DNA from 4 places in the Streptomyces sp. NPDC001858 genome. Region 1 is predicted to be linked to each of the others. Evidence: riboswitches for the same ligand, from Rfam matches in the RefSeq annotation. Region 1 holds a riboswitch; each other region holds the start of a gene.

The links. A riboswitch is a leader RNA that binds a small molecule or an ion and turns the genes downstream of it on or off. The one in region 1 is predicted to bind cyclic di-AMP.
Region 2: another riboswitch for cyclic di-AMP. It lies ahead of ACWCPF_RS08520 (transglycosylase family protein); the one in region 1 lies ahead of ACWCPF_RS32035 (C40 family peptidase).
Region 3: another riboswitch for cyclic di-AMP. It lies ahead of ACWCPF_RS13475 (M23 family metallopeptidase); the one in region 1 lies ahead of ACWCPF_RS32035 (C40 family peptidase).
Region 4: another riboswitch for cyclic di-AMP. It lies ahead of ACWCPF_RS33390 (M23 family metallopeptidase); the one in region 1 lies ahead of ACWCPF_RS32035 (C40 family peptidase).

Annotation. Positions count from the first base shown of each region.
Region 1 is NZ_JBSFEV010000029.1:70,613-78,185, reverse strand. It holds gene ACWCPF_RS32045 (ATP-dependent Clp protease proteolytic subunit) at 1-554, shown strand, start outside; gene ACWCPF_RS32040 (hypothetical protein) at 562-867, shown strand; cyclic di-AMP (ydaO/yuaA leader) riboswitch at 1,272-1,442, shown strand; gene ACWCPF_RS32035 (C40 family peptidase) at 1,446-1,919, shown strand; gene ACWCPF_RS32030 (ATP-binding protein) at 2,072-2,575, opposite strand; gene ACWCPF_RS32025 (helix-turn-helix domain-containing protein) at 2,789-3,649, shown strand; gene ACWCPF_RS32020 (DUF397 domain-containing protein) at 3,659-3,892, shown strand; gene ACWCPF_RS32015 (8-amino-7-oxononanoate synthase) at 3,972-5,099, opposite strand; gene bioB (biotin synthase BioB) at 5,249-6,451, shown strand; gene ACWCPF_RS32005 (adenosylmethionine--8-amino-7-oxononanoate transaminase) at 6,444-7,573, shown strand, end outside.
Region 2 is NZ_JBSFEV010000004.1:407,650-415,222, forward strand. It holds gene ACWCPF_RS08510 (cytochrome P450 family protein) at 1-1,091, shown strand, start outside; gene ACWCPF_RS08515 (LysM peptidoglycan-binding domain-containing protein) at 1,281-2,348, shown strand; cyclic di-AMP (ydaO/yuaA leader) riboswitch at 2,555-2,724, shown strand; gene ACWCPF_RS08520 (transglycosylase family protein) at 2,728-3,426, shown strand; gene eno (phosphopyruvate hydratase) at 3,831-5,117, shown strand; gene ACWCPF_RS08530 (FtsB family cell division protein) at 5,234-5,710, shown strand; gene ACWCPF_RS08535 (DUF501 domain-containing protein) at 5,800-6,324, shown strand; gene ACWCPF_RS08540 (Ppx/GppA phosphatase family protein) at 6,452-7,402, shown strand; gene ACWCPF_RS08545 (hypothetical protein) at 7,560-7,573, opposite strand, start outside.
Region 3 is NZ_JBSFEV010000007.1:324,339-331,911, reverse strand. It holds gene ACWCPF_RS13485 (rhamnogalacturonan endolyase family protein) at 1-130, opposite strand, end outside; gene ACWCPF_RS13480 (GDSL-type esterase/lipase family protein) at 127-1,224, opposite strand; gene ACWCPF_RS13475 (M23 family metallopeptidase) at 1,548-2,549, opposite strand; cyclic di-AMP (ydaO/yuaA leader) riboswitch at 2,554-2,711, opposite strand; gene ACWCPF_RS13470 (alpha-galactosidase) at 3,016-5,091, opposite strand; gene ACWCPF_RS13465 (tyrosine-protein phosphatase) at 5,380-6,177, shown strand; gene ACWCPF_RS13460 (DUF6126 family protein) at 6,239-6,361, opposite strand; gene ACWCPF_RS13455 (helix-turn-helix domain-containing protein) at 6,358-6,969, opposite strand; gene ACWCPF_RS13450 (aspartate aminotransferase family protein) at 7,056-7,573, opposite strand, start outside.
Region 4 is NZ_JBSFEV010000031.1:90,622-98,194, forward strand. It holds gene ACWCPF_RS33375 (MarR family winged helix-turn-helix transcriptional regulator) at 162-677, opposite strand; gene ACWCPF_RS33380 (dihydrofolate reductase family protein) at 774-1,901, shown strand; tRNA gene ACWCPF_RS33385 (tRNA-Met) at 1,974-2,047, shown strand; cyclic di-AMP (ydaO/yuaA leader) riboswitch at 2,353-2,519, shown strand; gene ACWCPF_RS33390 (M23 family metallopeptidase) at 2,529-3,563, shown strand; gene ACWCPF_RS33395 (aldo/keto reductase) at 3,764-4,708, shown strand; gene ACWCPF_RS33400 (PrsW family intramembrane metalloprotease) at 4,743-6,083, opposite strand; gene trmB (tRNA (guanosine(46)-N7)-methyltransferase TrmB) at 6,244-7,146, opposite strand; gene lhgO (L-2-hydroxyglutarate oxidase) at 7,337-7,573, opposite strand, start outside.

The sequences.
Region 1 (7,573 bases):
CGAAGCTGCTGGAGGAGCGGATCGTCTTCCTCGGGACACCGATCGACGACATCTCGGCGAACGACGTGATGGCGCAGCTCATGTACCTGGAGCACCAGGACCCGGACCGGGACATCGCGCTGTACATCAACTCCCCCGGCGGCTCGTTCAGCGCGCTGACGGCCCTCTACGACACGATCCGTTACGTCGCCTGCGACGTGGAGACGACCTGTCTGGGCCGGGCGGACTCGTCCGCCGCGGTGCTGCTCGCGGCCGGCACACCGGGCAAACGGTTCGCGCTGCCGGGGGCGCGGATGACGATCCGCCAGCCGTCGCTGCCCGGGCCCGTCGAGGGCCAGACCAGCGATCTCGCGATCCAGGCGGAGGAACTGGCCCGCGTCCGGGCGAGCCTGGAGGCGATGCTCGTCCGGCACACCGGACGGACGCCGGAGCAGGTGACCGAGGACATCGAGCGGGACAAGATCCTCACCGCCCCGGAAGCCCTGGAGTACGGCCTGGTGGACGCGGTCATCCCGAGCCGCAGGCCCTCGGCCGGCCCGCAGGGCGGGAGGTGAGCCGCCGATGGTGCCCGAACTGCCGCCGCTGCCCGCCCTGACGCGCGCCGAGGCCGAGTTGATCGACGGTTACCTGGACGTGGTCGACCTGCTCGGCCGGATCAATCCCGCCCACCACGGGGACACGTACCGCTCGCTGCGCGCGGCCCAGGCGCTGGTGGCCAAGGCGACCGCGCTGCGCGACGCGCTGACGCTGATGCACCAGCGGGGCGAGAGCGAGTTCCACGCGCCGACGCTCGCGCGGGCGCTGCGCGTCCTGGACGGGGAGCGCCGAACGGCGCGCGTCACGGTGCCTCCGCTCTCCGACAGTTGACCCGAACCCCGACCCGGCGGCCGGAGCGGACCGCGCTCCGGTCCGGGCGGCGCGCGCCCCGAACGCGGCGTCCGGACCGGAGTTGAAACGGACCAGACGGGTTACCCCTGTTCGGCGTAGAGGCCGTTGCTTTTTCGCGCTCGCCGAAGTTGCGCGAAAGCACCTTTTTCGGGCGGAACAAAAGACTCCGCCGCTGGTCCGGGGCCCTTTGGCATCCTTGACACCTGATCGGCCATCAGGGTGTCCACCCGAACGGGTGAGTGGTGAGTAACCCCACAAATCCCCGGTTCCGTTGGGATTTTCGGACACGAGTGAGCCAAGATCCCTGACTGACGACAAGCCCCCGCCACAGCGGCGGGGCGGTCCGGGCGGACGCCGAGTCCTGCCGCCGCCCGGATGCCCGGTCGACAGAAGTGCATCGGCAGGAGTGGAGGACCCGAGCAAGACGGGTCGCCGGCACGGTCACGCCATGACCGGGCCGAGCAGCCCTTGGGGTGAAGCCGCAGTCGCGGCCGGGCAACTTTGTCAGCCCGAATCCGACAGGTCATCCTTCACAGGCGGCTGACGAAGGGTTGCGCATGACTGCGCTCAATCGTGTCCCGTCGCTCATGGCCCGGGCCGGTACGGCCTCGGCGTTCGCCATCGCCGCCGTGGGCGGCACGGTCGTGGTCCCGGGGCTCGCCTCGGACGCCGCGGCCGCCACACCGGCGACGAAGGCGCTCCAGATCGCGGCCTCCAAGAAGGGCGCTCCGTACAAGTACGGGGCGACCGGGCCGAAGCGGTTCGACTGCTCGGGGCTCACGCTGTACTCGTACAAGAAGGCGGGCAAGAGCCTGCCTCGGACGGCGGCCCAGCAGTACAACAAGACCAAGCACATCACGGCGTCGAGCCGCAAGGCAGGCGACCTGGTCTTCTTCCACTCGGGTTCGAGCGTGTACCACGTCGGGATCTACGCGGGTAACGGCAAGATCTGGCACTCGCCGAAGACAGGAGACGTGGTGAAGCTGCAGAAGATCTGGACTAAGAGCGTCTGGTACGGGCGGGTCCGCTAGGCGCTCCGCTGGAGGCGCCGCGATAGGTCGTGGTTTTGCTGCGGCGGCGTCGTGGCTGGTCGCGCCCGCGCGGCGGAGCCGCAGATGTCAGCGCCTCGCGCCCCTTTGGGGCGCTGGGCCTCCCGGGGCGGTGGTGGCGTCCTGACGCGCTGTCATCGTCCCGGGATCTCGCCCTCCGCCGGGGCCTGTCTCGCCGGGGCCGGGGCCGCGAGGGCTCCGGCCACCGGCTCCGGCGCCGCGGCCGTCCACGGGAGCTCGACGGTGACCGTCTTGCCGCCCTCCCGGGTGGGCCGCACTCTGAGCCTGCCGCCGCACTCCGCGGTCAGCCAGCGAATGATCACCATGCCTCGGCCGTTGTCCTGCTGGACGGCGGCCGGCAGTCGTTTGGGGAAGCGCGGGTGGCTGTCGGTGACACCGATGCGCAAGTGTTCGTCACGGTCGAGGACGAGGTCCACCGTGAAGGTGGGTGACTGCCCGAAGGTGTGCTGTACGGCGTTGGTGGTCAGTTCCGAGACGATCAGCCGGATGGTGTCGGCCGCCTCCGCGTCCGCCGGCAGACCCCATTCTCCGAGGGTGCCGGCCACGAAACCGCGGGCTGTGGAGACCGAGGCGGGATCGCTCGGCAGAGTGACGGATGCTTCCAGGTGATCTGCCATGGCGACGTCGTCCCTTTCCCACGGGACCGGGGTCCGACACGGAGCGGATGGTTCGAGTACGGTCCCGGACTGGTGCTTCTTCGCCAGACTGCCATTACCGCGCCGGTCACGGGTGGCGATCCACCAAGATATGCATATATCTGTCGCTCAATGCGGTGAACTCTGCGACGGCAGAGCGTATTTGGACGGCCCGTAAGGAGTAAGGAGGAGCCCATGCAGCACGGACCCGCGGTGCGCCGCCGGAAGCTGGGCGCCGAACTGCGCAATCTGCGCGCCCACGCGGGCCTCACCAGTGGTGAGGCCGCCCGGCTCGTGGGCTGGCACCAGTCCAAGGTGAGCCGCATCGAGACGGGCACCAGTGGGTCAAAACCGGCCGATGTGCGGTTACTCCTCGACGCCTACGGGGTGGTCGATCCGCAACTGCGCGAGCTGATGCTGGCGTTGGCCGGCGACGACGGCAGCGGCGGCCGGGACCACTGGTGGCACGCCTACCGCGGGGTGCTGCCGCCCACCTACCGGGACTTCATCAGCCTGGAGTCCCAGGCGAGCGCGATGCGCACACTGGAGACGAGTGTGGTACCGGGGCTGTTGCAGACTCCCGAGTACGCCCGTGCGGTGACCAGGGCCGCGGTGGAGGGCGTCACCGAGGATCAGCTCGACACGCTGGTCGAGGTGCGACTGGCCCGGCAGGACGTGCTGCGCGCGCGGCCGCCGCTGGAGCTGAGCGCGGTCCTTGACGAGGCGGTGCTGCGGCGGGAGGTGGGCGGTCCCGAGGTGATGGCGCAGCAGCTCGGTCGGCTCGTGGAGGCCGCGCGGCTGCCCCAAGTGCGGCTGCAGGTCCTTCCGTTCGCCGCCGGGGCGCATATCGGCGTAACCGGGCCTTTCGTTATCTTCTCATTTTCGCGCACTTCTGATCTGGATGTGGTTGTTCTCGACCACTTGACGAGTAGCCTCTATCTCGAACGGAAAGAACACCTCGAGGCCTACACCGAGGCCTTCAACGCCCTTCGGGCGCATGCCCTTTCGCCCGGGGACTCATCGGATTACATCGCCGCGATAGCAGGCGGCGCGTAAGGAGGCACCATGTCCGCAGTACCGCGGAACGTACCTTCCCGTACCGATCCCGACCAGCTCCCGGATGTGCGGTGGCTGCGCAGCAGCTACAGCACGGGAGCGAACAACTGCGTCGAGACGGCCCGGCCGGCCACCGGCCCCTGGGCCGGTCTGCTCGCCGTACGCGACTCCAAGGACCCGGCCGGGCCCGCCCTGCTCTTCTCCCCCGAGAGCTGGACGGGTTTCACGGCCGCGTTGCGCTGACCGCACCGCAGTAGTCGGCGCACCCTCAGCGGCGACCGACCCACCGGTCAGCGGCGACCCACGGCCGTGTGACGCCGACTCATGGTCGCGTCTCGCCGATCACCCGTACAGCGCGTTCCAGCTCGGCCCCGGAGAGGTCCGCCCGGGCGGTCAGCCTGAGGCGTGAGATGCCGTCGGGCACGGAGGGAGGACGGAAGCAGCCCACGGCCAGGCCTGCCGACCGGCAGTCCGCCGCCCACTGCACGGCCTCCTCCGGGGACGGTGCACGCACGGAGACGACCGCGGCGTCCGGACGCACCGCTTCCAGGCCCGCGGCCGTCAGGCGCGCGTACAGCTCGCCCGCCACCGCACGCGCGCGTGGCGCCCGCCGCGGCTCCCTGCGCAGCAGCCGGAGCGCCGCCAGCGCCGCGCCCGCCGCCGCCGGCGCCAGTCCCGTGTCGAAGATGAACGTGCGGGCCGCGTTCACCAGGTGGTCGATCACGCGCGCGGGACCCAGCACGGCCCCGCCCTGGCTGCCGAGCGACTTGGACAGCGTGACCGTGACGACGACGTCGTCGGCGCCCGCCAGACCCGCCGCGTACGGGGCGCCCTGTCCGCCGTCCCCGAGCACGCCGAGGCCGTGGGCGTCGTCCACGACGAGTGCGGCGCCGTGCTCCCGGCAGGCGGCCGCGAGGGCGGCCAGCGGGGCGGCGTCGCCGTCGACCGAGAAGACGGTGTCGGAGACGGCCACGGCCGGTCCGTCGTGGGTGGCGAGCGCTTTGCGCACCGCGTCCGGGTCGGCGTGCCCGACGACCTGGGTCGCGCCGCGGGCCAGCCGGCAGCCGTCGATGAGCGAGGCGTGGTTGCCCGCGTCGGAGACGATCAGCGAGCCGTGCGGGGCCAGCGCGGTGACCGCGGCGAGATTGGCCGCGTACCCGGAGGAGAAGACCAGAGCCGCCTCGAACCCGCAGTGCTCGGCGAGCTCCCGCTCCAGCTCGCCGTGCAGCTCCGTGGTGCCGGTGACGAGCCGGGAGCCGGTCGCGCCGCCGCCCCAGGCCCGGGCGGCCGCCACGGCCCCCTCGACGACCTCGGGATGGCGGGCCAGGCCCAGGTAGTCGTTGCTCGCGAGATCGAGGAGCGGCGAGTCGGCGGGGCGGGGCCGCAGCGTCCGGACGAGTCCGGCCCGGCGGCGCAGCTCCGCCTGCTCGTCGATCCAGCCGAACGCCATGGGTCCTCCGGGGGATTTTGTAGGTAGCGGACAGACCCTAGCGGCCCGGCCGCCCACCCACGGTGTGGCAATACCCACACGTCGAACCGGGTGTGTTGTGCGATCCCTACCTTGGCCCGGAGGAGGTCCGTAGGACAGGATCGGCTCTCATGGACCTGCTGAACACGCTGGTGGACAAGGGGCTTCGGCGCGAGCTGCCGACCCGCGAGGAAGCGCTGGCCGTCCTCGCCACTTCCGACGACGACGTGCTCGATGTGGTGGCCGCGGCCGGCAAGGTGCGCCGGCAGTGGTTCGGGCGCCGGGTGAAGCTCAACTACCTCGTCAACCTCAAGTCGGGGCTGTGCCCCGAGGACTGCTCCTACTGCTCCCAGCGGCTGGGCTCCACGGCCGGGATCCTCAAGTACACCTGGCTCAAGCCGGACGAGGCCTCGAAGGCCGCGGCGGCGGGACTCGCGGGCGGGGCCAAGCGGGTCTGCCTGGTGGCGTCCGGGCGCGGGCCGACGGACCGGGACGTGGACCGGGTCGCGGGCACCATCAAGGCGATCAAGGACCAGAACGAGGGCGTCGAGGTGTGCGCCTGTCTGGGGCTGCTCTCCGACGGCCAGGCGGAGCGGCTGCGCGAGGCGGGCGCCGACGCCTACAACCACAACCTGAACACCTCCGAGTCGACCTACGGCGAGATCACCACGACGCACACGTACGCCGATCGGGTGGACACGGTCCAGAAGGCGCACGCGGCCGGTCTGTCGGCGTGCTCGGGGCTGATCGCCGGCATGGGCGAGTCGGACGAGGACCTGGTGGACGTCGTCTTCTCGCTGCGCGAGCTGGACCCGGACTCGGTGCCGGTCAACTTCCTCATCCCGGTCGACGGCACCCCGCTGGCCAAGGAGTGGAACCTCACCCCGCAGCGCTGTCTGCGGATCCTGGCGATGGTGCGGTTCGTGTGCCCGGACGTCGAGGTGCGCATCGCGGGCGGCCGTGAGGTCCATCTGCGCACGATGCAGCCGCTCGCCCTGCACCTGGCCAACTCGATCTTCCTCGGCGACTACCTCACGACCGAGGGCCAGGCCGGCAAGGCCGACCTGGAGATGATCGCGGACGCCGGGTTCGAGGTGGAGGGCGCGGGGCAGGTCACGCTGCCGGAGCACCGGGTCACGGCGGAGGCGGGCGGCGGCTGCGGGTCGCACGCCGACGCCGGGTGCGGATCGCACGAAGGGGGCGGCTGCGGGTCGCACGCGGGCGGCGGTCTGTGCGGGACGGCCGCTGCCGCGCCGGCCGCGAGCGAGCCCCGAACCGACCTGGTCGCCGTGCGCCGTCGGGGCGCCGGCACCGATCTCGCGCCCAATGCCTGAGCTGCCCCTCTTCGACGTCCCGGAGCTGCTGGCGCTGGACCGGCGGCACGTCTGGCATCCGTACGGGCCGATGCCCGGCCGGGTGGACCCGCTCGTCGTGGAGTCGGCGAGCGGGGTCCGGCTGCGGATCGCCGACAGCTCGGGCTCGCGTGAGCTGGTCGACGGGATGTCGTCCTGGTGGTCGGCGATCCACGGCTACCGCCACCCGGTGCTCGACGAGGCCGTGCGCGAGCAGTTGGGCCGGATGAGTCATGTGATGTTCGGCGGGCTCACCCATGAGCCCGCCGTCCGGCTGGCGAAGCTCCTTGTCGACATGTCGCCCGAGGGTCTGGAGCATGTCTTCCTGGCCGACTCGGGGTCGGTGTCGGTCGAGGTCGCGGTGAAGATGTGCCTGCAGTACTGGCGTTCGCTGGGCCGTCCGGGCAAGCAGCGGCTGCTGACCTGGCGCGGCGGCTACCACGGCGACACCTGGCAGCCGATGTCAGTGTGCGACCCCGAGGGCGGGATGCACGACCTGTGGACCGGGGTGCTGCCCCGCCAGGTCTTCGTGGACCCGCCCCCGGCGGAGTACGAGGAGGCGTACGCCGACGTGCTGCGGGCGGCGATCGAGCGGCACGCCGACGAACTGGCCGCGGTCATCGTGGAGCCGGTGGTGCAGGGGGCCGGCGGGATGCGGTTCCACTCCCCCGCCTATCTGCGGGTGCTGCGCGAGGCGTGCGACGCGCACGATGTGCTGCTGGTGTTCGACGAGATCGCGACCGGGTTCGGCCGCACCGGCGCGCTGTTCGCGGCGGAGCACGCGGCGGTCACGCCGGACGTGATGTGCGTCGGCAAGGCGCTGACCGGCGGCTATCTCACCATGGCGGCGGCCCTGTGCACGTCCAGGGTGGCCGACGGGATCTCGCGGGGCGAGGTGCCGGTGCTGGCGCACGGCCCAACGTTCATGGGCAACCCGCTCGCCGCCGCCGTCGCCTGCGCCTCGCTCGAGCTGCTGCTCGGGCAGGACTGGCTCGCGGAGGTCAAGCGGATCGAGACGGGCCTGCGGGACGGACTCGCGCCCGCCCTGGAGATCCCCGGGGTGCGGGACGTCCGGGTCCTGGGCGCGATCGGGGTCGTCCAGCT
Region 2 (7,573 bases), on a different contig from region 1:
GGCTCTCCAAGAACCCCGCGCATCACGACGAACCCGCGCACGCCAAGGGCAAGACCGGCATCCCCGGTGAGCGCAAGGCCGAGCTGATGACGCATCTGCTGAACATCGACCCGCCGGACCACACCCGGCTGCGCCGGCTCGTCAGCAAGGCGTTCACCCCCCGCCGGGTCGCCGAGTTCGCGCCACGGGTACAGGAGTTGACGGATCAGCTCATCGACCGGTTCGCGGCCGACGGCGAGGCCGACCTCATCCACGACTTCGCCTTCCCGCTCCCCATCTACGCCATCTGCGACCTCCTGGGCGTCCCCCGCGAGGACCAGGACGACTTCCGCGACTGGGCCGGGATGATGATCCGGCACGGCGGAGGGCCGCGGGGCGGGGTCGCGCGGTCGGTGAAGAAGATGCGCGGCTATCTGCTGGAGCTCATCCACCGCAAGCGCGCGGAGCTGCCGGCCGAGCCCGCGCCCGGCGAGGACCTCATCTCCGGCCTCATCCGCGCCTCCGACCACGGCGAGCACCTCACCGAGAACGAGGCCGCGGCCATGGCCTTCATCCTCCTGTTCGCGGGCTTCGAGACGACCGTCAACCTCATCGGGAACGGCACCTACGCCCTCCTCACCCACCCCGAGCAGCGCGAACGTCTCCAGCGGTCGCTGACCGAGGACGACGGCGACCGCACCCTCCTGGAGACCGGCGTCGAGGAACTGCTGCGCTACGACGGCCCCGTGGAGCTCGCCACCTGGCGGTTCGCGACCGAGCCGCTCAGCCTCGGCGGGCAGGACATCGCGCCGGGCGACCCCGTCCTCGTCGTCCTGGCGGCCGCCGACCGCGATCCGGCCCGCTTCGCCGACCCCGACCGCCTCGACCTGTCCCGCCGTGACAATCAACACCTCGGCTACGGCCACGGCCTCCACTACTGCCTGGGCGCTCCGCTGGCCCGGCTGGAGGGCCAGACCGCGCTGGCCGCGCTGCTCACCCGGCTGCCCGACCTCCGACTGGCCGTGGACCCGGCCCAGTTGAGATGGCGTGGCGGGCTCATCATGCGCGGGCTGCGGACGCTTCCGGTCGAGTTCAGTTCCGTGCGTATCTGATCGGATGTCAGCCGTAGTGTGACCGTGCGGCGAAGCAAAGGTGACCGACCCTCAACTCTGTGATCTTCACGTGATCTGCGCGGCATGAACTTGTGACAAGTGATCGTATGCCGATACGTTCACTCGTCAGCGCGATATGTCAGTCGCACGCGTCGCGCCGGTTACTGCTGTCCAGAGAAAGGCCCTCGCATGCTCTCCGGGAACGGTCGTCATCGTCGCCCCCGTCAGGCTCCGGCCCTCCTCGTCGCGGCCGGAGTGACCGGGTCCGCCATCGCCATCCCGCTGCTGGCCGCCTCCGGCGCGAGCGCCGCCGAGGGCACGGTGTGGGACAAGGTGGCGCAGTGCGAGACCGGCGGCTCGTGGAGCGCCGACAAGGGCGGCGAGCACGGCGGCCTGAGCCTCACCCAGAAGGAATGGGAGACGTACGGCGGGCTCGACTACGCGGCGAGCGCCGATCTGGCCAGCCGCAACCAGCAGATCGCCGTGGCGCAGAAGCTGCTCGCCGCCGAGAACATCGGCGCGTGGGGCACCTGCGGGCTGACCTCCGGACTCACCCAGGAGAACGGCGCGCTGGCCGTGGACACCGGCGTGGCGGACGACTCGTCCGACTCGTCTTCGTCGTCCGGATTGTCCGACCTGTCCAAGGGGCTGGGCGGCGACTCCTCGGATTCCTCCGGCTCTTCGGGCTCCTCGGACGCTTCGGGCTCGTCGAGCGCCGACAGCGGTTCGGCGGGATCGCCGGAGTCGCCCGACTCGTCCGCTGATTCCTCCGGTTCGCCCACGACGTCCCCTTCGTCTCCTTCATCTCCTTCGTCCCCCTCGTCCTCCGTCACGGGCGACCCCGCCGGGACCGACGGCTCCCCCTCGTCGGCCTCGGGTGCGGGCGATTCGGGCGACTCGGGCAATTCGGTCCAGGAGGCGGGCTCTTGGAGCCTCGTCGACACCGGCTCGCTCGGCTCCGGCAAGCACCGCGGCGCGACCGCCGACGAGAGCGCGGCCCCCACGACGAAGAGCGCCACCGACACGGCCGACACCGCTGCGGCCGACACCGCCGTGAGCGCTCTCTCCGCCGCTTCCGCCGGCCGGCACGCCGCGGTCACCTATGTGGTGCAGGAAGGCGACTCCCTTGCCTCCATCGCCGACTCCCTTGACATCGACGGCGGATGGCGGGCCCTCTACGCCGAGAACCGGGACCTCATCGGCGCCGACCCGAACGGCATCGCCCCCGGTCAGACCCTCGACACGGCGGTCCAATAGGGCAGGAACGCACCGAAAAACGCCGGGAGTTCACGTCATACTTCGCTCCAGAATGTCCGGTTTGGTGAAAGTGTGGGATGAGTCTCAGAAGCCCTGATCGTCTTTGAAATTCCGCGGATCGCGTGGCTACGGTCAAGGCCGCTCGGCAATCCGAGCCCCGGTCGTCGCAACGCCGAGTCCTGCCAGTGGCCGCCCGGGAACAGTCGTCGCGTCAAGCGCCGTAGGCAGGAGCGGGGGACCCAAGGTAAGCGCCGGAACCAGCGGTTGACGCCGGATCCGGCTTGGGGTGAAGCCACGCCTCCCACGGAGGAGTGGCCGGGCAACTCACACGGCCCGAACCCGACAGCTCACCTCGCAGGCGTCGGTGAGGGGATCCACCATGCTGTTTTCCGTCAAGGGCAAGCACCGCCGTCCGTCCAGGGCCACCCGCGTCGCCGCGCTGGCCGGCGTCACCGGTGTCGCCATCGCCGCCCCGCTGATGGCGGCCGGCAACGCCTCCGCCGCCACCGCCGCCGAGTGGGACGCGGTCGCCCAGTGCGAGTCCGGCGGCAACTGGTCCATCAACACCGGCAACGGCTACTACGGCGGCCTGCAGTTCTCCGCCTCCACCTGGGCCGCGTACGGCGGTACGCAGTACGCCGCGCAGGCCGACCAGGCCTCCAAGGCGCAGCAGATAACCGTCGCCGAGAAGGTCCTCGCGGGCCAGGGCAAGGGCGCCTGGCCGGTCTGCGGCACGGGCCTGTCCAACGCCGCCTACAACGGCGGCAGCGCCGACTCCGCCGCCTCCGGCTCCAGCTCCTCCAGCTCGTCGAGCAGCGCCGACACCCGTTCGACCGAGGAGCAGAGCGCCTCCCGCTCGGCCGAGCGTCCGGCCGCATCCAAGACGGTCACCACCCCGACCGGCAAGAAGGTCGAGAAGGGCGACGGCGAGTACAAGGTCGTCAAGGGCGACACCCTCAGCTCCATCGCCGAGCAGCACAAGGTCGCCGGCGGCTGGCAGAAGCTGTTCGAGCTGAACAAGGACATCGTCGACGACGCCGACCTCATCTTCCCGGGCCAGCAGCTGCACCTGAAGTGAGCTCCGGCTCCTGGACCGAGCTCCGGCTCCTGAAGTGACACCCGGCTCCCGGGGAAGTCACAGCGCCCTCACAGGCGAGGTCGGCACACTGAAGACCTCGTGAGGGTCCCCCCGTCCCCACGGGCTCCCCGCTCCGGTGCGTGTTCCCCCGTACGCACCGGAGCGGGGTTTCTCTTTGCCTGCCTCCCCTGCCCGCTTCGTTCGCCAGTTGGCAACTTCCTGTTGGTCTTTGGCGACCGCTCCCTTTGTTCCGTGTGTGAACAATGGGTACGGTCAGTTTGTCCACGGGACGGTCGGTCGGCTGCCGACGCCCCGAAGGCGGTTAGGCTCTAGTCGCAAGGCTCGGCGCGGGCCCATCGCGGCCCACCCGCCCCGCACAACCAGCGTCACATCCCAAGAAGGAGATGCTCGTGCCGTCCATCGACGTCGTCGTAGCCCGGGAAATCCTGGACTCCCGAGGCAACCCCACGGTCGAGGTCGAGGTCGGCCTCGACGACGGCAGCACGGGTCGTGCCGCCGTTCCGTCCGGCGCCTCCACCGGTGCCTTCGAGGCCATCGAGCTTCGCGACGGTGACCCCAACCGCTACCACGGCAAGGGTGTCGAGAAGGCCGTCCTCGCCGTCATCGAGCAGATCGGCCCGGAGCTCGTCGGCTACGACGCCACCGAGCAGCGCCTGATCGACCAGGCCATGTTCGACCTGGACGCCACCGACAACAAGGGCTCCCTGGGCGCCAACGCCATCCTCGGCGTCTCGCTCGCCGTGGCCCACGCCGCCTCCGAGGCCAGCGACCTGCCGCTGTTCCGCTACCTGGGCGGCCCCAACGCGCACCTGCTGCCGGTGCCGATGATGAACATCCTGAACGGCGGCTCGCACGCCGATTCCAACGTGGACATCCAGGAGTTCATGATCGCCCCGATCGGCGCGGAGTCCTTCTCCGAGGCCCTGCGCTGGGGCGCCGAGGTCTACCACACCCTCAAGAAGGTGCTGAAGACCAAGGGCCTGTCCACCGGCCTCGGCGACGAGGGCGGTTTCGCCCCGAACCTGGAGTCCAACCGCGCCGCCCTCGACCTCATCGTCGAGGCCATCAAGCAGGCCGGTTACGTCCCCGGCGAGCAGATCGCGCTTGCGCTCGACGTCGCCGCGTCCGAGTTCTACAAGGACGGCAAGTACGAGTTCGAGGGCAAGTCCCGCTCGGCCGCCGAGATGACCGAGTACTACGAGGAGCTCGTCTCCGCGTACCCGCTGGTCTCCATCGAGGACCCGCTGTACGAGGACGACTGGGCCGGCTGGAACGTCATCACCGAGCGGCTGGGCGACAAGGTCCAGATCGTCGGCGACGACCTCTTCGTCACCAACCCCGAGCGCCTGGCCCGCGGCATCGAGGAGGGCTCCGCGAACGCCCTGCTCGTCAAGGTGAACCAGATCGGCTCGCTGACCGAGACCCTGGACGCCGTCGAGCTCGCCCAGCGCAACGGCTTCAAGTGCATGATGTCCCACCGCTCCGGCGAGACCGAGGACGTCACCATCGCCGACCTCGCCGTCGCCGTGAACTGCGGTCAGATCAAGACCGGCGCCCCGGCCCGCTCGGACCGCGTCGCCAAGTACAACCAGCTGCTGCGCATCGAGGAGATCCTCGACGACGCCGCCGTGTACGCCGGCCGCAGCGCGTTCCCGCGCTTCAAGGGCTGAGCTTCAAGGGCTGACCCATCGCTTCGTAAGAGGCGTCGTACGTACGTCCCCGTATCCGGTCCCGTACCGTGTGCGGGGACGTACGCACGTGTGAGAGCGGGAGGCGGGGAAGACCGATGGCCGTGAAGGACCGGGACCGTTTCTCCACCGCGACCAGGATCAAGCTGCTCGGCGAGCAGACCGCGGCCCGGGTCTACCGCTCCCAGACCAAGCGCCAGGCCCGCCGCTCCCGCCTCACCGGCCGTGCGGCCCTGCTGGCGCTGGTCCTGTGCACGCTGATCGTGGCCCTGGCCTACCCGATGCGCCAGTACGTCTCCCAGCGCGCCGACATCGCCGCCCTGGAACGCGAGAAGCAGCAGGCCAGCGAGCGCGTCGAGCAACTGCGCGACCTCAAGGCACGCTGGCAGGACGACGCCTACGCCGAGCAGCAGATCCGGCTGCGGCTGCACTACGTCCTGCCCGGCGAGACCGGTTACGTCGTGATCGACCCGGACGCGGCCAAGCAGTCGCGCGCCGACCTCGGGGCGGCCGACCGCCCCTGGTACGCGAATGTCTGGGACGGCGTCGACAAGTCGGACGCCGCCTCCCCGTGACAGCAGCGGCACCAGTGACAGCAGCGACACCAGCGATATCAGCGACACCAGTGACAGCATTGAACTGACAGAGGGATTTTCGTACCGGCATGGAAACTGCCCCGCCGACCACCCCGCGCACCGAGCCCACCGACGCGGACGTCGAGGCCTTCAAGCAGCAGCTCGGACGCCCGCCGCGCGGCCTGCGCGCGATCGCGCACCGCTGCCCGTGCGGACAGCCGGACGTCGTCGAGACCGCGCCGCGCCTGCCCGACGGCACGCCCTTCCCGACGCTGTACTACCTGACGTGCCCGAAGGCCAACTCGGCGATCGGCACGCTGGAGGCCAACGGCGTGATGAAGGAGATGACGGATCGGCTGACGACCGACCCGGAGCTCGCCGCCGCCTACCGCGCGGCGCACGAGGACTACATCCGGCGCCGCGACGAGATCGAGGAGCTGAAGAACTTCCCCAGCGCGGGCGGCATGCCGGACCGGGTGAAGTGCCTGCATGTGCTGGTCGCGCACTCGCTGGCCGCCGGGCCGGGCGTGAATCCGCTCGGGGACGAGGCGCTGGCGATGCTGCCGGAGTGGTGGCGCAAGGGGGCTTGCGTGACGCTCGCCTCCGACGCGTGAGCGTCCCGTCTCCGGGGGCTGCCGCCCCCAGGCCCCCGCTTCGGCCTGAACGGCCTCGTCCTCAAACGCCGGACGGGCTGGAGATGCCGGCCGGCGCTGACAAGTTCCGCAAGTTCGGAGGACCCACATGACCCGCGTCGCCGCCATCGACTGCGGTACGAACTCCATTCGTCTTCTCGTCGCCGATGTCGACCCGGAGACCGGGGAGCTCGTCGACCTGGACCGGCGCATGATCATCGTCCGCCTCGGGCAGGGGGTGGACCGCACCGGGCGGCTCGCTCCCGAGGCGCTGGAGCGGACCTTCGCGGCCTGCCGGGAGTACGCGGCCGTCATCAAGGAGCACGGCGTGGAGCGGTTGCGCTTCGTCGCCACCTCCGCCTCCCGGGACGCGGAGAACCGCGACGACTTCGTGCGCGGGGTGCTCGACATCCTGGGCGTCGAACCCGAGGTCGTCACCGGCGATCAGGAGGCCGAGTTCTCCTTCACCGGGGCCACCAGGGAGCTCACGGGCCGCGAGGACCTCGTCAAGCCCTACCTGGTGGTGGACATCGGCGGCGGCTCGACGGAGTTCGTCGTGGGCGACGAGCACGTGCGCGCCGCGCGCTCGGTCGACGTCGGCTGTGTGCGGATGACCGAACGGCACCTGGTCGTGGACGGGGAGATCAGCGACCCGCCCGCGCAGGAGCAGATCGCGGCGATGCGCGCCGACATCGAGGCCGCGCTCGACCTCGCCGAGGAGACGGTCCCGCTGCGCGAGGCGCGCACCCTGGTCGGTCTGGCCGGCTCGGTCACCACGATCTCGGCGATCGCTCAGCACCTCCCCGCGTACGACTCGGCGGCCATCCACCACTCCCGGGTCTCCCACGACAAGGTCCGCGAGATCACCGAGTGGCTGCTGCGCTCCACCCACGCCGAGCGCGCGGCGGTCCCCTCGATGCACCCGGGCCGGGTGGACGTGATCGCGGCGGGCGCGCTGGTCCTGCTGTCGATCATGGAGCGGATCGGCGCGGAGGAGGTTGTGGTGAGCGAGCACGACATCCTCGACGGCATCGCCTTCAAGGTGGCGGAGGGCGTCTAGGCGGGTCGGGCGAAGTCGGCTGCGCTTTGAAGGGGCGCGGGGAACTGCGCGACCGGCCACGACGGCGCCGCAGCGGAACGACGGCACATCGCGGCACATCGCGGCACTTCCGGCGGAGCGCTCAGGCCGGCGGCTGAGCCTCTGTCAGGCCCAGGGATCACTCCGCGGTCC
Region 3 (7,573 bases), on a different contig from region 1:
CGAGGTTCTCCACGATCCGGCGCGGGGCGTCGGCGGCGGCGTGCCCGGCGGGCGCGGAGCAGAGCCCGGCCAGCAGGGCGGCGGAGACGGCCGAGACGGCGACGGTTCTTCGACGGCGGGTGGCGATCACTGGTGCTCCTTCACGAGCTTCTCGGGCGTTGCGAGCTTTTCGGGCGTTCCGAGTTCTGCGAGCTTTGCGATGAGGGGGATCAGGCGGTCGGCCGCCTTGCGGTGGCCCTGGACGTTCGGGTGGACGGTGTCCTGGAAGTCGCCGTCCGCCGCCGAGAGCCAGCCGGCGGTGTCCACGAACTCCGTGTGCGGGTCGGCGAGTTCGGCGACGACGTCGGCGATGTCGGCGGCGTGCGCCCCGCCGAAGGGACGCAGGGCGAGAATGCGGGCGTGCGGCGCGGCCGCCCGCAGCCGTTCGAGGTACGCGCGGTAGGCGGTGCGGAACTCGGCCGAGCCGAACGCGGTGTCGTTGGTGCCCTGGTTGACGACGATCACGTCGGCGTCGCGGTCCGGCCGGGCCGGGGAGCCCGCGTGGTTCCAGCCGTACGCGTCGCCGGCGGCCGGCACTCCCCCGTTGCCGGTCCGGAGCACGCCCTGGCGGCCGAAACCGACCTGGGTGAGCGAGGCGTGCAGGGCGTCGGCGACCAGGGTGGGGTAGGCGGCCGTCCCGTCGGCGCAGTCGGAGGTGTTGACCGCGCAGAGCGCCAGCACGCCCTGGGTGACGGAGTCGCCGTAGAAGACCAACTCCGGTGCCTTCGGCGCATGTTGAGCCAGCAGTCGGCCCCGGATGCCGGTCAGCACGACGCCCGACTCCAGCGGCGGGGTCCACCGGTTCACCCGGGAGAAGACGTCCTTCACGGACAGCTCGGCCGTGTGCGGTCCCCGCCCGGTCGCCGTGATCGCGAGGTCGCCGCGGTCGACGGCGTACTGCCGGCCGGGTCCGCCGTCGACGGACACGTAGACCTGCGCGGGCACGGTGACCGACGAGACGTCGAACAGGGCGTGGACGGTGCTCCCGACGAACCGGAACCGCAGCCGCGAACCGGAGTTGACGGTGACGGCGGCCTCGGCGGAACGCCCCCAGTGGCCCTCGTAGACGATCCGCCGGTCGTCGGGTCGAACGACGCTCGCGTCACCGACGGCGGAGGCAGACGCGGAGGCGGGCGAGGAGGCGGAGGCGGGCGGAGCGGCCACCGCCGTCGTCAGGAGCGTCACGACCGCCGCCGTCGCGGCGCACCTGACGACGGCGGTGCATCGGTGGACGACGCCGGGCACGGGACCTCCGAAGAGCGGTAGAAAGCGCTTGCTCGCTGACGGAGATCACTGTGTCCCCACTCTGACCCGGCTGTCGAGAGGGCGAAAGGGGATGCCATGCCGCTGCCACAGACATGCCACACGGCGGCAATGAAACGATCAAGAAAACGGACGCGGACACACCGAAGGCCGGACCCGGGGATCGGGATCCGGCCTTCGGCTGCGTGTCAGGCGGTGACGTGTCAGGCGGTGGCGTGTCAGGCGCCGAGTCGTCCGCGGAGGTCCTAGACGGAGACTCCGTGCGAGCGGAGGTAGGCGATCGGGTCCACGTCCGAGCCGTAGTCCGGCGTGGTGCGGATCTCGAAGTGCAGGTGCGGGCCGGTCACATTGCCGGTCGCGCCGGAGAGGCCGACCTGCTGGCCCGCGGTCACGGTCTGGCCGGCCGAGACCGACAGCTGGGACAGGTGGGCGTACTGGGCGTAGTAGCCGTCGGCGAGCTTGATGACGACCTGGTTGCCGTACGCGCCGCCCCAGCCCGCGGAGACGACGGTGCCCGCGCCCACGGCCTTGAGGGAGGTGCCGGTCGGCACGACGAAGTCGACGCCGGTGTGGTAGCCGCTGGACCACATGCTGCCGGCCACGTGGTACGCGGTGCCGACGGAGGCGCCGGCGACGGGGAGCGCGTAACCACTGGCCGAGCCGGTGTTGCTCTCGGCGGCCTGAGTGGCCGTCTTCGAGGAAGACGCCGAGGACGAGGTGGAGGCCTTGGAGTCGGAGGACTTCGCCGACTCGGAGGACTTGGAGGACTTCGGGGACTTCGACGCCGAACTCCCGGAGGAGGAGGCCGTGGAGGACGAGCCGGACGACTCGGCGGCGCCGGTCGCGGCCTGCTTGCCGATCGACAGCTTCAGTCCGGGGTGGATCAGCGAGGGGTCCTCGCCGACGGCCGCGCGGTTGTCCTGGTACAGCTTCTTCCAGCCGCCGCTGACGTCCTGCTCGTCGGCGATCTTCGAGAGGTAGTCCCCGGGCCGCACGGTGTAGGTCTTCGCGGCGGCGGTCTTCTGCGACACCGGAGCGGCCTGCACGACGTTTTCCGAAACCGTCTGCGCGACCGACTGGGACGCGGACTGCGAAACGGACTGCGAAACGGACTGGGCGGGGGCCGCGTGTGCGCCGGCGGCGCCCATGAGCGGAAGGGCGAGCGCTGCCCCGCCGGTTCCGGCGACGGCTATCGAACGAGTGAAACGCTGGGTCTTCGAACGGCGGTGCTTACCCTTCGCGGGCATGGCGAATTCCTCTCCGGCGCCTGCGAGGTGAGCTGTCGGGTGCGAGCTGGAGATGCCCGGCCGCGCCGAGGCGCGGCTTTACCCCAAGCCTGTTCCGGGACCGGAACAGGCGGTTGTGCCTGTGGGTCCCCCGCTCCTGCCGTGGACGGGTGGGTGTGCGGACTCCGGGCGGCGGCAGGATTAGGCATCCGTCCGGATTGGTGTGGAACGTAAGCGACCGAGACGCACGGGGACAAACAGAGGTTGCGCGGTCAATGCATTTCTCTTGATCCGCTGTGAGAATTCCCGGTCACACTCCGTGAATCCAAACACCCGCCATTCATCGAATGCCCTTGAAAAGCGCATGAATTACGTGAACATGACGTACGACGCACGGTCACGGATATGACGCTGCTCACGTGACAGCCCTCCAGGATCCTTTATTCCAGAGCGAGTTGGAATTAAGGATCCATTTCGGACAGAAAGCTCAGATGCGACGGAGTCGGATAACCGTCGCATCAAGGTCACCCTTGAGCCCGGTGCGCAGCCCGTGGTGCAGCAGCACCGCACCCCGGTGAACTTCGCCCGTTTCACGGCATTCATACGACTGTGTCGGGTCGAGTCCGCGCAGCCGGAGCGCCGGCACGGGCTCCCCGTACCGCTGGGCCTGGAGCCAGGCGAGGACGACGCTCTCGTCTCCGCGCACATACTGGACGGCGCTCAGCCCGCCCGCCGGGGGACGCAGTCGGTAGAGGTCGCCGTGCTGCACGAGCGGGCGGATCTCCTTGTAGAGGTCCACCCACTCCCGCGCCTCCTCGATCTCCTCCTCGCTCCACTGCGAGAGGTCGCCGCCGACGCCGAGCACCCCGGCCATGGCGCTGACGAACCGGAAGCGCAGCGAGCTGACCCGGCCGTTGAGCTGGGCGTTGGGGCTGTCGGTGACCCATGCGGCCATGACCCGGGCGGGGTGGAGCTGGCTGAAGCCGTGCTGGATGTCGAGCCGGTCGAGCGGGTCGGTGTTGTCGGAGGTCCACACCTGGTCGGTACGGCTCATGATCCCGAGGTCGATGCGTCCGCCGCCGCCCGAGCAGGACTCGAAGGCGACGCCCGGGTGGGCGGCCCGCAGTCGGTCCAGGAGGCCGTACAGGGCGCGCACATGGTCGACCCAGAGGCGCTGCGGGTAGGGGTCGTCCGGCCAGCCGGCGTCGGTGAAGCAGCGGTTGAAGTCCCACTTGACGTAGTCGACGGGGGCGCTGGAGAGCAGCCCGTGGAGCTGCTCCCAGAGGTACTCCTGAACGTCCTCGCGCGCGAGGTTGAGCACAAGCTGATTGCGGAACTCCGTCCGCTTTCGTCCCGGTTGGAACTGCACCCAGTCGGGGTGGGCCCGGTACAGCTCGCTGTCGGGGTTGACCATCTCGGGCTCGACCCAGATGCCGAACTGCATGCCGAGGGCGTGCACCTGGTCCGCGAGGGGCTTCAGGCCGTTCGGGAAGCGGTCGGGGTTGGGCCGCCAGTCGCCGAGCCCGGCGTGGTCGCCGGTGCGCGCCCCGAACCAGCCGTCGTCGACGACGAACAGCTCGACCCCGATCGCCGCGGCGCGCCGGGCCAGGGTCGCCTGCTGCTCCTCGGAGATGTCGAAGTAGGTGGCCTCCCAGGAGTTGAACAGCACCGGCCGGTCCTGCTCGGCGTCCGGGATCACGTACGCGCGCTGGTAGGCGTGCCAGGCGCGGCTCGCGCCGCCGAAGCCGGCGTCGCTCCACAGGCCGGCGAAGACGGGGGTGGTGAAGGACTCGCCGGTCGCCAGCCGCAGCAGGCCCGAGTCGTCGTAGCCGGCGCCGCCGGTGATCTGCACGCGCGCGTCGGGGAGTTGCGCGACGGCGATCCGCCAGGAGCCCGACCAGCCGAGGGCACAGCCGTAGACCTCGCCGCGCTCCTCGGTCGCGTCGGTGTCCAGCGCGACCCAGGGCAGATGCTGGTGGCCGGTGTGGCCGCGGCGGCTGCCGATGACCTTCTCACCGTAGGTGAGGGGGGAGCGGGTGAGCCGCGACTCGGCGGCCCAGCGGCCGTGCAGCTGCGAGAGCCGCCAGTCGTCGCGCTCGGGCAGGGTCCAGACGGCGGAGTCGGCGCGCAGCAGCTCCAGCGGCGGCTCGCCGTCGTTGCGCAGGGTCGTCCAGCGTTCGACGACGTCGCCGCGCATCCGGTAGTGCAGGGTGACGGTGAGCCCGGCGTCCCGGAAGCGCAGCCTGAGCTCGTCGCCGTCGCTCTCGTGGGCCTCGAAGGTCCACTCGGTGCCGCGCCGCTCGTCGGTGCGCACGGACAGGGCGGGCCGCACGAAGCGGGGGCCGCCCTCGACCGGGTACTCCTCGCGGCCGTCGAGCGGGGACTCGAAGGACGCCCCGCGCTGCGGCGGCGGCAGCTGGGCGAGCGCCTCGGCGTCCGCGAGCGCGATGCCCGGACCCCAGTGCAGATGGATCAGCTCGTCGGCCTCGGTGAGATGGAGGGCGTAGCTGCTCGTCGGCCCCGAAAGGAGCCAGGTACGGCCATTGTCGGCGATCTCGGGCATCAAACCCCCACTAATTCGAACAGGTGCGATCAAGCACCAACATCATCGATTGCCGTCGGCCCCCCGGGCAACTCTCGGCCGCCGAGAGTCCGCCCACTCCGCCGGGAGCCGGCCGGGAGTCCGCGGAGCGTCCGCCGGGTCCACGGGACAAGGCTTCACCTGGGCGGACGTCCGGTCGGCCGGCCTGTGGACAACCCGTTGCCCGGGGAATCCATGTCGTATCGTCCTAGGAGGTGTCCCGTCGGCCACCCGAGCCGCGCCGACGGAGACCGACAGGAAGGGGCACCCGTGACGCAGCAGATCCCGTCGACCGAGCCCGAGCTGGCCGGCGTGCGCAACTTCCGGGACGTGGGCGGTCTGCCGACCGTCGACGGCCGGCGCGTACGGCACGGCGTCCTGTTCCGCAGCGGGCATCTCGCGCACGCGACCGACGACGACGCCGCGTTCCTCTCCGGCCTCGGCCTGCACACGATCTTCGACTTCCGCAACGCCGCGGACCAGAAGCTGGAGGGCCCGGACGTCGCACTGCCGGGCGTGCGCAATGTGAACCTGCCCCTGTCGGACCCGGCGGACGGCGCCGAGTTCTGGAAGATGGTCCGGGACGGACACCTCGACCAGCTGCGCGAGATCCTCGCCGACGGCAAGGCCGCGGGCCGGATGATCGCCTCGTACCGCAGGATCGTCAAGGAGCGCACGGCCGAGCACGCGCGCGTGCTGGACTCGCTCGCCGAGGACAGCGTCCCGGCCCTGATGCACTGCGCGGCGGGCAAGGACCGCGCGGGCCTGTCCATCGCGGTGACGCTGCTCGCCCTGGGCGTGGAGCGCGAGGCGATCGTCGCCGACTATCTGGAGTCCAACGCCAAGCACCGCCGCTACAAGGTGCGGCGCAGCGCCGGCTCCGACGAGGCCTACTCCCCCGAGGTCATGGAACTGCTCAGCCCCCTGTTCGAGGCCCGCGCGGAGTACCTCACCGCGGCCTTCGACACCATGGAGGAGACCTGGGGCAGTGTCGACGCCTACCTGGAGCAGGGCCTCGGGCTCTCCCCCGAGACCCGCGAGCGGCTGCGGGAGCGACTGCTCGACTGAGCCGACCGGCCGACCGGCCGACCGACCGGCCGGCCGGATCCTCGTCGGCCTGCTGGTCGGCCTACTGGTTGGCGCCCGCCTCGAACAGCAGCCAGAGGAACGCCGCGAAGAGATGCCCGACCGCGATGTAGATGATCAGGCGGATCCAGAGGGCGCGCGGGAACTTGTCCTCGAGGTTGCTCATGACGTCACTCCGGTCCGGGACGGGTCGGGGCCCAGGCACAGGGTGGCCGTGGGGCTCTGCAGCAGGGTGTGCACGAAGAGGAGCTCGACGCCGTCGGCGTCCTGCGCGGCGAGGCGGTGCGGGGTCAGCGAGTCGAAGTGCGCGCTGTCCCCGGGCCCGAGCAGGTCGGCGGTGTCGCCGAGGCGCAGCCGCAGCCGCCCCCGCAGGACGTGCAGCCACTCCTCGCCGGGATGCACGCGCACGATGTCGCCCTGGGAGCCGTACGGCACATGGACGCGCAGGGCCTGCATCCCGCGCCCGGAGGCGCCGGCCTGCCAGTAGGTCCAGCCGCCCGCGTGGGTCGGCTCCATGGCGTCGGCGCGTACGATGGCGTCCCGGTCGGCGACGGTCTCGCCGAGCAGCTCCGAGACGGTCGTACCGTAGATGCGGGCGAGCGCGAGCAGCATCGGCAGCGAGGGCTGCCGCTGCCCGGTCTCCAGCCGGGACAGGTGCGCGGGCGACAGCCCGGCGACGGAGGCCGCGGCCTCCAGGGTGAGGGCGGCCCGGCGGCGCAGGGCGCGCAGCTGAGGGGCGACGACGGGAAGCGCCTCCGGTTCGGGCGAGTTCATGCCCTCATTGGACGCCGAAATTGCCTCTGCGGCAAATCTCTTGCCCCAGAGGCAAAATCCGCGGCCGGGCGGCGGCGCGGGCGCCGTCAGCGGTTGGCGACCGCCTGCTTGACCAGCGTCTTGCTGAAGTCCCACATCAGGCCGCCGCCGCTGTGCGCGTCGTCCATCACGGCCGTGAAGGCGTCGACGAACCGGTCGACCTCCCGCTCGCCGATGATCAACGGCGGGATCAGCTTGATCACCTCCAGGTGGTCGCCGGAGACCTGGGTGAGGATCCGGTGCCGTTGCAGCAGCGGTACGACCACCATCTGCGCGAACAGTCCCTTGCGGGCCGCCTGCAGCATGGTCCAACGGCTGCGCAGCTTCAGCGACCTGGGCCGGCCGAACTCGATGCCGATCATCAGGCCCCGGCCGCGGACGTCGGCCAGCAGCTCGTACTCGTCGGTCAGGGCGGCGAGCCGGGACCTGAGCAGTTCGCCGGTGGCGCGGGCGTTCGCGACGATCTGCTCGTTCTCCATGACGGACAGCACGGCGAGCCCGGCCGCCATGGCCTGGGCGTTGGAGCCGAAGCTCGCCGAGTGCACCAGCACCCGGTCCATCGACG
Region 4 (7,573 bases), on a different contig from region 1:
GTGCGGGCAGCCGCGTCCACCTGTTTCAGATTTGAAGCAGCGTGCCGAGAGCGACCCTACCTCATGCTTTAAATTTGAAGCAACGGGATTGTGACCCGCACCTCACGCGTCCGCGGCCATCAGGTGCCGGCCGTCAGGTGCAGGTCATCAGGCGCAGGTCATCAGGTTTCCGAGCACGGGGAGGAGCGGCGGCGCCACGGCAGTTCCTGCGGTGCGGCCTCGTCGCCGTCCTGGAACCCCAGCACGACCTGCGTGAAGATCTCCTCCAGCTGTCCCACCTGCTCCGGGGTGAGCCGGTCGAAGAGCGCCGAGCGGACCGTCTCGACATGGCCGGGGGCCAGGCGCTCCAGGGCCGCCATGCCCTCGTCCGTCAGGATCGCGACGGTCCCGCGCTTGTCCCAGCGGCACTCCTCGCGCCGCAGCAGCCCGTCCTTCTCCAGCCGCGTCACCGCGTACGTCAGCCTGCTGCGGGTGATCTTCAGCTGCTCCGCGAGGTCGGTCATCCGCAGCCGTCGCTCCGGTGTCTCGGAGAGGTTGGCGAGGATGGAGTAGTACAGATGGGGCAGCCCGGCCTCCTGCTGGAGCTGCCGGTCGATCGCGTCCTCCAGCAGGAGGTAGCCGGCAACGTACGCGCGCCAGGCGCGTTGCTCCTCGGGGGACAGCCAGCGAGTCGTCATACGGCCAGTGTAGGTTTGTTTCAAACTTGAACCAAGGCCCGGTTCGGCCGGAATCGCCGCCGGACTGCCGTCGGACCCATCCCCGGGAGTGCGTCGATGTCGTACCCGTACGTCCTGCTGTCCGCCGCCGTCTCCCTCGACGGCTACCTGGACGACACCACGCCCGAGCGCCTGCTCCTCTCCAGCCCCGCCGACTTCGACCGCGTCGACGACGTACGGGCCTCCGTGGACGCCATCCTCATCGGGGCCGGCACGATCCGCGCCGACAACCCGCGGCTCCTCGTGAACTCCGCCGAGCGCCGCGCCGCCCGGGTCGCCGCCGGACGCCCCGAGTACCCCCTCAAGGTCACCGTCAGCGGCTCCGGCGACCTCGACCCGGCTGCGAACTTCTGGCACACGGGCGGCGAGAAGGTCGTCTACACGACGGAGAAGGGCGCCGAGCGGGCCCGCGCGCTCGGCATCGCCGCGGACGTCGTGGCGCTCGGCCCCGAACTGGACTGGCGCCGACTTCTCGAACACCTGCACGACGTGCGGGGTGTGCGGCGGCTCATGGTCGAGGGCGGCGGCACCGTCCACACCCAGCTGCTCCAGCAGGGCCTCGCCGACGAACTCCAGCTCGTCCTCGCCCCGCTCTTCGTGGGCGACGCGGGCGCGCCCCGCCTCTTCGGGCCGGGCGGCTACCAGGGCGGCCGCCTGCGCCTGCTGGAGACCCGGCGCATCGAGGACGTCGTCCTGCACCGCTACGAGCCCACCGCGCCCGGCGTCGGACCGCTGCCCGCCGCCGCCGACCGGCACTGGCTGGCCCTCGCCTGCGAGCTCGCGGAGCAGTGCCCGCCGTCGCGGACCGCGTTCAGCGTCGGTGCGGTGATCGTCGCCGCCGACGGCACGGAACTCGCGCGCGGCCACTCCCGCGAGGCCGGCGACCCGGTCGTGCACGCCGAGGAGGCGGCCCTCGCCAAGCTCGACCCCGCCGACCCCCGGCTGCCCACGGCCACCGTCTACAGCAGCCTCGAACCGTGCGCCCGCCGCTCCTCGCGCCCGGCGCCCTGCGCCCGCCTCATCCTCGACGCGGGCGTGCGCCGGGTGGTCACGGCCTGGCGCGAGCCGGACACCTTCGTCACGGAGGCGGACGGAACCGGACTGCTGACGGCCGCGGGCGTCGACGTCCTCGTCCTCCCGGAGTGCGAGGAGCGGGCGAAGGCCCCGAATCGCCACCTCCTCTGACCGCCCCGTCTGGCTGCGTGAGTAACCGTGGTGATTGGGGCCCCGTAGATGGCGTACAGTTGTGTTCATCGCCGCGGGGTGGAGCAGCTCGGTAGCTCGCTGGGCTCATAACCCAGAGGTCGCAGGTTCAAATCCTGTCCCCGCTACTGAAGGCCGAGGGCCGAAATCCAGAACTTGGATTTCGGCCCTCGGTTTTTTCCCGTGCTCTCCATGCGCCCGCCCGCCGTCACTGCAGGTGAGCGAGTGATCCCCCTCCGCGTAATGGCTGACGTCCTGTCAATGCCTGTGGGATTGCTGAGCCTGGTCAACTCGCCCGTTTTTCACCGGTCATGGGCCGAAAGTCCAGGCTGTAAATGTTGTTGATCAAGCGGAAGAGCTTGGAAACCTGACCCCGGGTCTATTAACGTTCGATAACGCAGCGCGGTCGTCCCAGCCGACACAAGCGTCGGCTCCGTGCGCACTGCCGAATCCCGCAAGGGAACCGGGGAACCACCACCTTGGGGTGAATCTCGCGGAAGCCGTCGTGAACTCGCAGAGTCCACGACCGGTTTACGCGCGTAGGAGACCTTCCCGCTCCGAACCCGTCAGCTAACCCGGTAGGCGACGGAAGGAAAGGAGTACGCCCGCGTGGCGTCCAACCGGCCGGTCCCAGAAGCCCCGTTCGTGCCGAGCCAGCGGTCCGCAGAGACCTTGGCCTACGGCAGCGTCCGCACCGACGAGGGCCCCTGGGAGGAGTGGAACCCCACCGCGGAGTCCATTCGCCCGGTTCGCGGCAAGCACCGCGTCGCCAAGCAGCGCGGCGGCGGGTTCGCCCGCAGCTCCACCGTCCTCGGCGTCGGCGTCATAGCCGCCGTCAGCGCGGGCGGCATGGCCAGCGCCAACACCGGCAAGGCCCCGGTCTCCATCTCCATGCCGGACCTGCCCAACGTGGGCTCCCTCATCTCCGACGAAGAGCCCGTCGAGGAACCCGCGCCCGCCCTCTCCGGCTTCGGCTCCGAGGCCGCCGTGGAGACCGGCGAGAGCGCCACCGACGCCGGCGAGGCCCTGCGCAGCCGGATCATGGCGCAGGCCGAGTCGCAGCAGACCCAGCTCGAGGCCAAGGCCCAGGCCGACGCCGCGGCCGCCGCGGCCAAGGCCCAGGCCGACGCCGTCGCCAAGGCCGAGAAGGAGGCGGAGGCCAAGGCCGCCGCCGCGAAGAAGAAGGCCGCCGACGAGGCCGCCGAGAAGGCCGAGGCCAAGCGCCTGGCCGAGCTGGCCACGCAGTACACGCTGCCGACCTCCTCGTACACCATCACCTCGACCTTCGGTCAGGCCGGTTCGCTCTGGTCCTCCGGCTACCACACCGGTCTGGACTTCGCCGCGCCCACGGGCACGCTCATCAAGGCCGTCCACAGCGGCACCATCACCGAGGCGGGCTGGGCCGGTTCCTACGGCTACCGCACCATCCTCACGCTGGACGACGGCACCGAGGTCTGGTTCGCCCACCAGTCGTCGATCAGCGTCAGTGTCGGCCAGAAGGTCGGCACCGGTGATGTGATCGGCCGCGTGGGCGCCACCGGCAACGTCACCGGAGCCCACCTCCACCTCGAGGTCCACTCCGGCGGCAGCTCCGACGGCATCGACCCGGCGGCCTGGCTGCGCAGCAAGGGCCTCAACCCCTGAGACGTGCCTCGCCGGGACCCCTGGTCCTTCTCCGGGACCCCTGAGAGGGACGTCTCAGGGACCGGACGACCGGACCTGATCGATTCCCTGCAGCCCTGACGGCCGGCCCCTGGGCCCCCCGGCGTCAGGGCCGCAGTGCGTTCACGTGTTCTTCGCGTCGCGCGTGGAATCGGCGCGCCGTCGGTGCCCGTTGACAGAGCATGACTACTCTTCGCAAGCTCGGCTCCTCCGACCTCGAGGTCTTCCCGCTCGCCCTCGGCGGCAACGTCTTCGGCTGGACCGTCGACGAGCCCGCCGCCTTCGCCGTACTCGACGCCTACGCCGCCGCGGGCGGCAACTTCCTCGACACCGCCGACTCCTACTCGGCGTGGATCGAGGGCAACAGCGGGGGCGAGTCCGAGACGATCATCGGCCGCTGGATCAAGGCCCGCGGCAACCGCGACGACATCGTGATCGCCACCAAGGTCAGCCAGCACCCCGACTTCCCGGGCCTGTCCGCCGCGAACATCAGGGCCGCCGCCGACGCCTCCCTGCGCCGCCTGGACACCGACCACATCGACCTCTACTTCACGCACTTCGACAAGACCGAGGTGCCGGTCGAGGAGATCGTCGGCGCGCTCGACGAGCTGGTGAAGGCGGGGAAGGTACGGCACATCGCCGCCTCCAACATCTCGCCCGAGCGCCTCCAGGAGTCCGTGGAGTTCTCCGATCGCGAGGGCCTGGCCCGGTACGTCGCCCTCCAGCCCCACTACAACCTGGTCTCGCGCGACACCTACGAGGGCGGCCTCCAGGACCTCGCCGCCCGCTTCGGCCTCGCCGCCGTCCCGTACTTCGCACTGGCCTCCGGCTTCCTGACCGGCAAGTACCGGCCCGGTACGACGGTGGAGAGCGCCCGCGCTCCGCGAGCCGCCCAGCACCTCGACACGGAGCGGGGCCGACGGGTCCTCGTCGCCCTGGACGAGATCGCGCAGGCCCACGACACCCAGGTGGCGACGGTCGCGCTGGCGTGGCTCGCCGCACAGCCGACCGTGGCCGCGCCGATCGCGTCCGCGCGGACGGTCGAGCAGCTGCCGGCGCTGGTGGGGGTGGCGGACCTGGAACTGACGGAGCCGGAGATCACGAGCCTGACCCGGGCCTCGGCCTGAGGCGGGCCTTGGCCCGACCTGCCGCCCGTATTCGCTATTGGTAGGGGTTGGGGGCAGGGGCAGGGGCAGGGCCATGGACGGGGGCGGGGTACGGCCCTCCGGGATACCCGTAGACCTGCCCCTGGGGGTACCCGTAGGCCCCGTGAGGCCCGTGGGGCCCGTAGCCTCCGTACGGCGACCCGTAGTTCCCGTACATCGGCCAAGGCGGCGCAGCCATCGGTACGGGTACGGGTACGGGTGCCGGAGGGGCCGTCATCCGGGCCGCATGGTCCAGCGCGGGCCGGGCGACGTCCTTGCGGCGCCACAGCTCGTTCAGCAGCTCCCGTTCCCGGACGACGAAGTCGGCGTTCGCCCGCCCCAGCCGGCCTCGATGCCGCAGGAACGCGAGGGACGTCGCGTACGCCTCGTACCGCGCCACCTCCCGGGCGGCCGGCCGGCCCAGGTGGCGGCCTGCGTACACCCGGGCCAGCCGCCGGGCCCGCATCGAGCCGAGCGCGAACGGCTCGGCCGGGGTGAGCCAGCCGGCCGCCGCGTAGGTGGGCAGTTCCTCGCGGACGGTGCGCAGCTCACGTTGGCGGGTCCACACCACCAGCCAGGTGAGCACCCCGAACGCGGGCACCATGATCGCGAGGTACACCGCGAAGAAGCCGAAGTCGCCGAACGTCGAGGAGCCGTTCCACAGGGCGTGCATGCCCATGGCGAGCAGCAGTCCGGCGAGCGGGAGCAGCGTGCGCCGCAGTCGTCGACGGTCCCCGGAGAGCGCGGCGATGCCGAAGCCGATGCCGGTCAGGACGGTGAACAGGGGGTGCGCGAACGGCGACATGACGACCCGCACGAAGAAGGTCGCGGCGGTGACGGAGGCGATGCCGCTGTCGCCGGTGAGCTGGTCGGTGCCGAAGGCGGTGCCGAGGTAGAGGATGTTCTCGGTGAACGCGAAGCCGGTGGCGGTGATCCCGGCGATGACCACGCCGTCGACGATGCCGGTGAAGTCCCGCCTGCGGAAGAGGAAGACGAGCAGGACGGCGGCGGCCTTGGCGGACTCCTCCACGACCGGCGCTATGACGGTCGCCCCCAGGGTGTCCGCGCTGGACGGGTCCGCGGTCGCCATCGCTATCCATCTCGTCGCGAAGCTGTTGGCGACGATGGCTATCAGCGCCGCCGCGCACGCACCCCAGGCGAAGGCGAAGACCAGGTTCCGCCAGGGGCCGGGCTCGACCCGGTCGAGCCACCGGAACGCGGCGACGAGCAACGGCACCGGCAGCACGGCGAGCCCGAGCCCGACCAGGAAGCCCTCCGTGCCGGTCTGTTCGCGCACCAGCGCCAGGATGACCAGGCCGGACAACGCCAGCAGCGTGATCAGCGCTCCGTACCGCACCCATCTGCGCTGCCACCAGTGCGCGTGCCGGAGGACGCCGTCCTCGGGCGCCCCGCCGCCGGGATACGGCGGCTGCGGCGGATGGGGCGGGAACGGGGGACTGATGGCCACGGCATCGACCCTAACGAGGGAGGGGACTGTGGTGGACGGAGTCGGAAGGTCAGTGATCCCCGCGCCGGACGTCCTGCGGGGTCCCCTGGGGGCTTCTCTGCAGGCCTCCCTGCGGGCTTCCCTGCGGGACGCGATGCTGTACGCGCCGGAAGAGCAGATCGTTCACCACATGACCCTTGTCCAGCCCCTGCCCCTCGAAACGGGTCAGCGGCCGGAACTCGGGCCGGGGCGCGAAGCCGCCGTCGGCCTGGGTGTTCTCGAAGTCGGGGTGCGCGGTGAGCACCTCCAGCATCTGCTCCGCGTACGGCTCCCAGTCCGTGGCGCAGTGCACGATCGCGCCGGGCTTGAGCCGGGTCGCGGCCAGGTCGAGGAACTCCGGCTGGATGAGGCGCCGCTTGTGGTGCCGCTTCTTGGGCCAGGGGTCGGGGAAATAGACGCGCAGTCCGTCGAGCGAGTCCGCCGGCAGCATCTCGCGCAGCAGGATGATCGCGTCGCCGTTGGCGACCCGGACGTTGGTCAGGCCGTGGTGATCCGCGAGGTTGAGCAGGTTGCCCTGCCCGGGCGTGTGCACGTCCACCGCGAGGATGTCGGTGTCCGGGTCGGCCGCCGCCATCTGCGCGGTCGCCTCGCCCATGCCGAAGCCGATCTCCAGCACGACGGCACGGTCGTCGCCGAACAACTCGGCGAGGTCGACGGCATGCCCGTCGATGTCGAGCCCCCACTTGGCCCACAGCCGCTGCAAGGCGTCCGCCTGCCCGGCCGTCACCCGACTGCGCCGGGGCTGGAAACTCCGGATCCGCCGCTCGAAGTGCGACCCGGCGGGATCGGCCCTGGGCCCGTCGGGGAACCGGGGCTCCCCCTTCGCGCGCGTATGCCGAACGGACTCACCCGGATGGTGCTCACCGCCGGGAGAGGCCTGGGGGACTTCGGGGGTATTCACGGAATCAGACACAGTGCGAACGATTTTACGGCGACAGCACAAGTACCTACGGCACCCCCACAGCCCCGGGCACGCGACCGGTGGTCATCCCGATAGCCCCGTAACCGTTACCCATACGCCTGGCGGTCACGGCCGCCGAGCGAGCGGGAGGCTTGCTCAGCCGCCGGGGGCTGCCGCCGCGGGCTGGGGGGGGGCGGGCCGTTCACAGTGCGTTCAGCGCCCTGCCCGCCACCTCCCGTCCGATAGGGAGGGAGGCTGTTGCCGCCGGGGAGGGGGCGTTCAGGACGTGGACCGCGCGGGGGCCCTCGCGGATGAGGAAGTCGTCCACCAGGCTGCCGTCCCGCAGGACCGCCTGCGCGCGTACTCCGGCCGCCGCCCGGACCAGATCACCCTCCTCCACCGCCGGAAGCAGCCGGCGCACCGCGTCCAGGAACGCCCC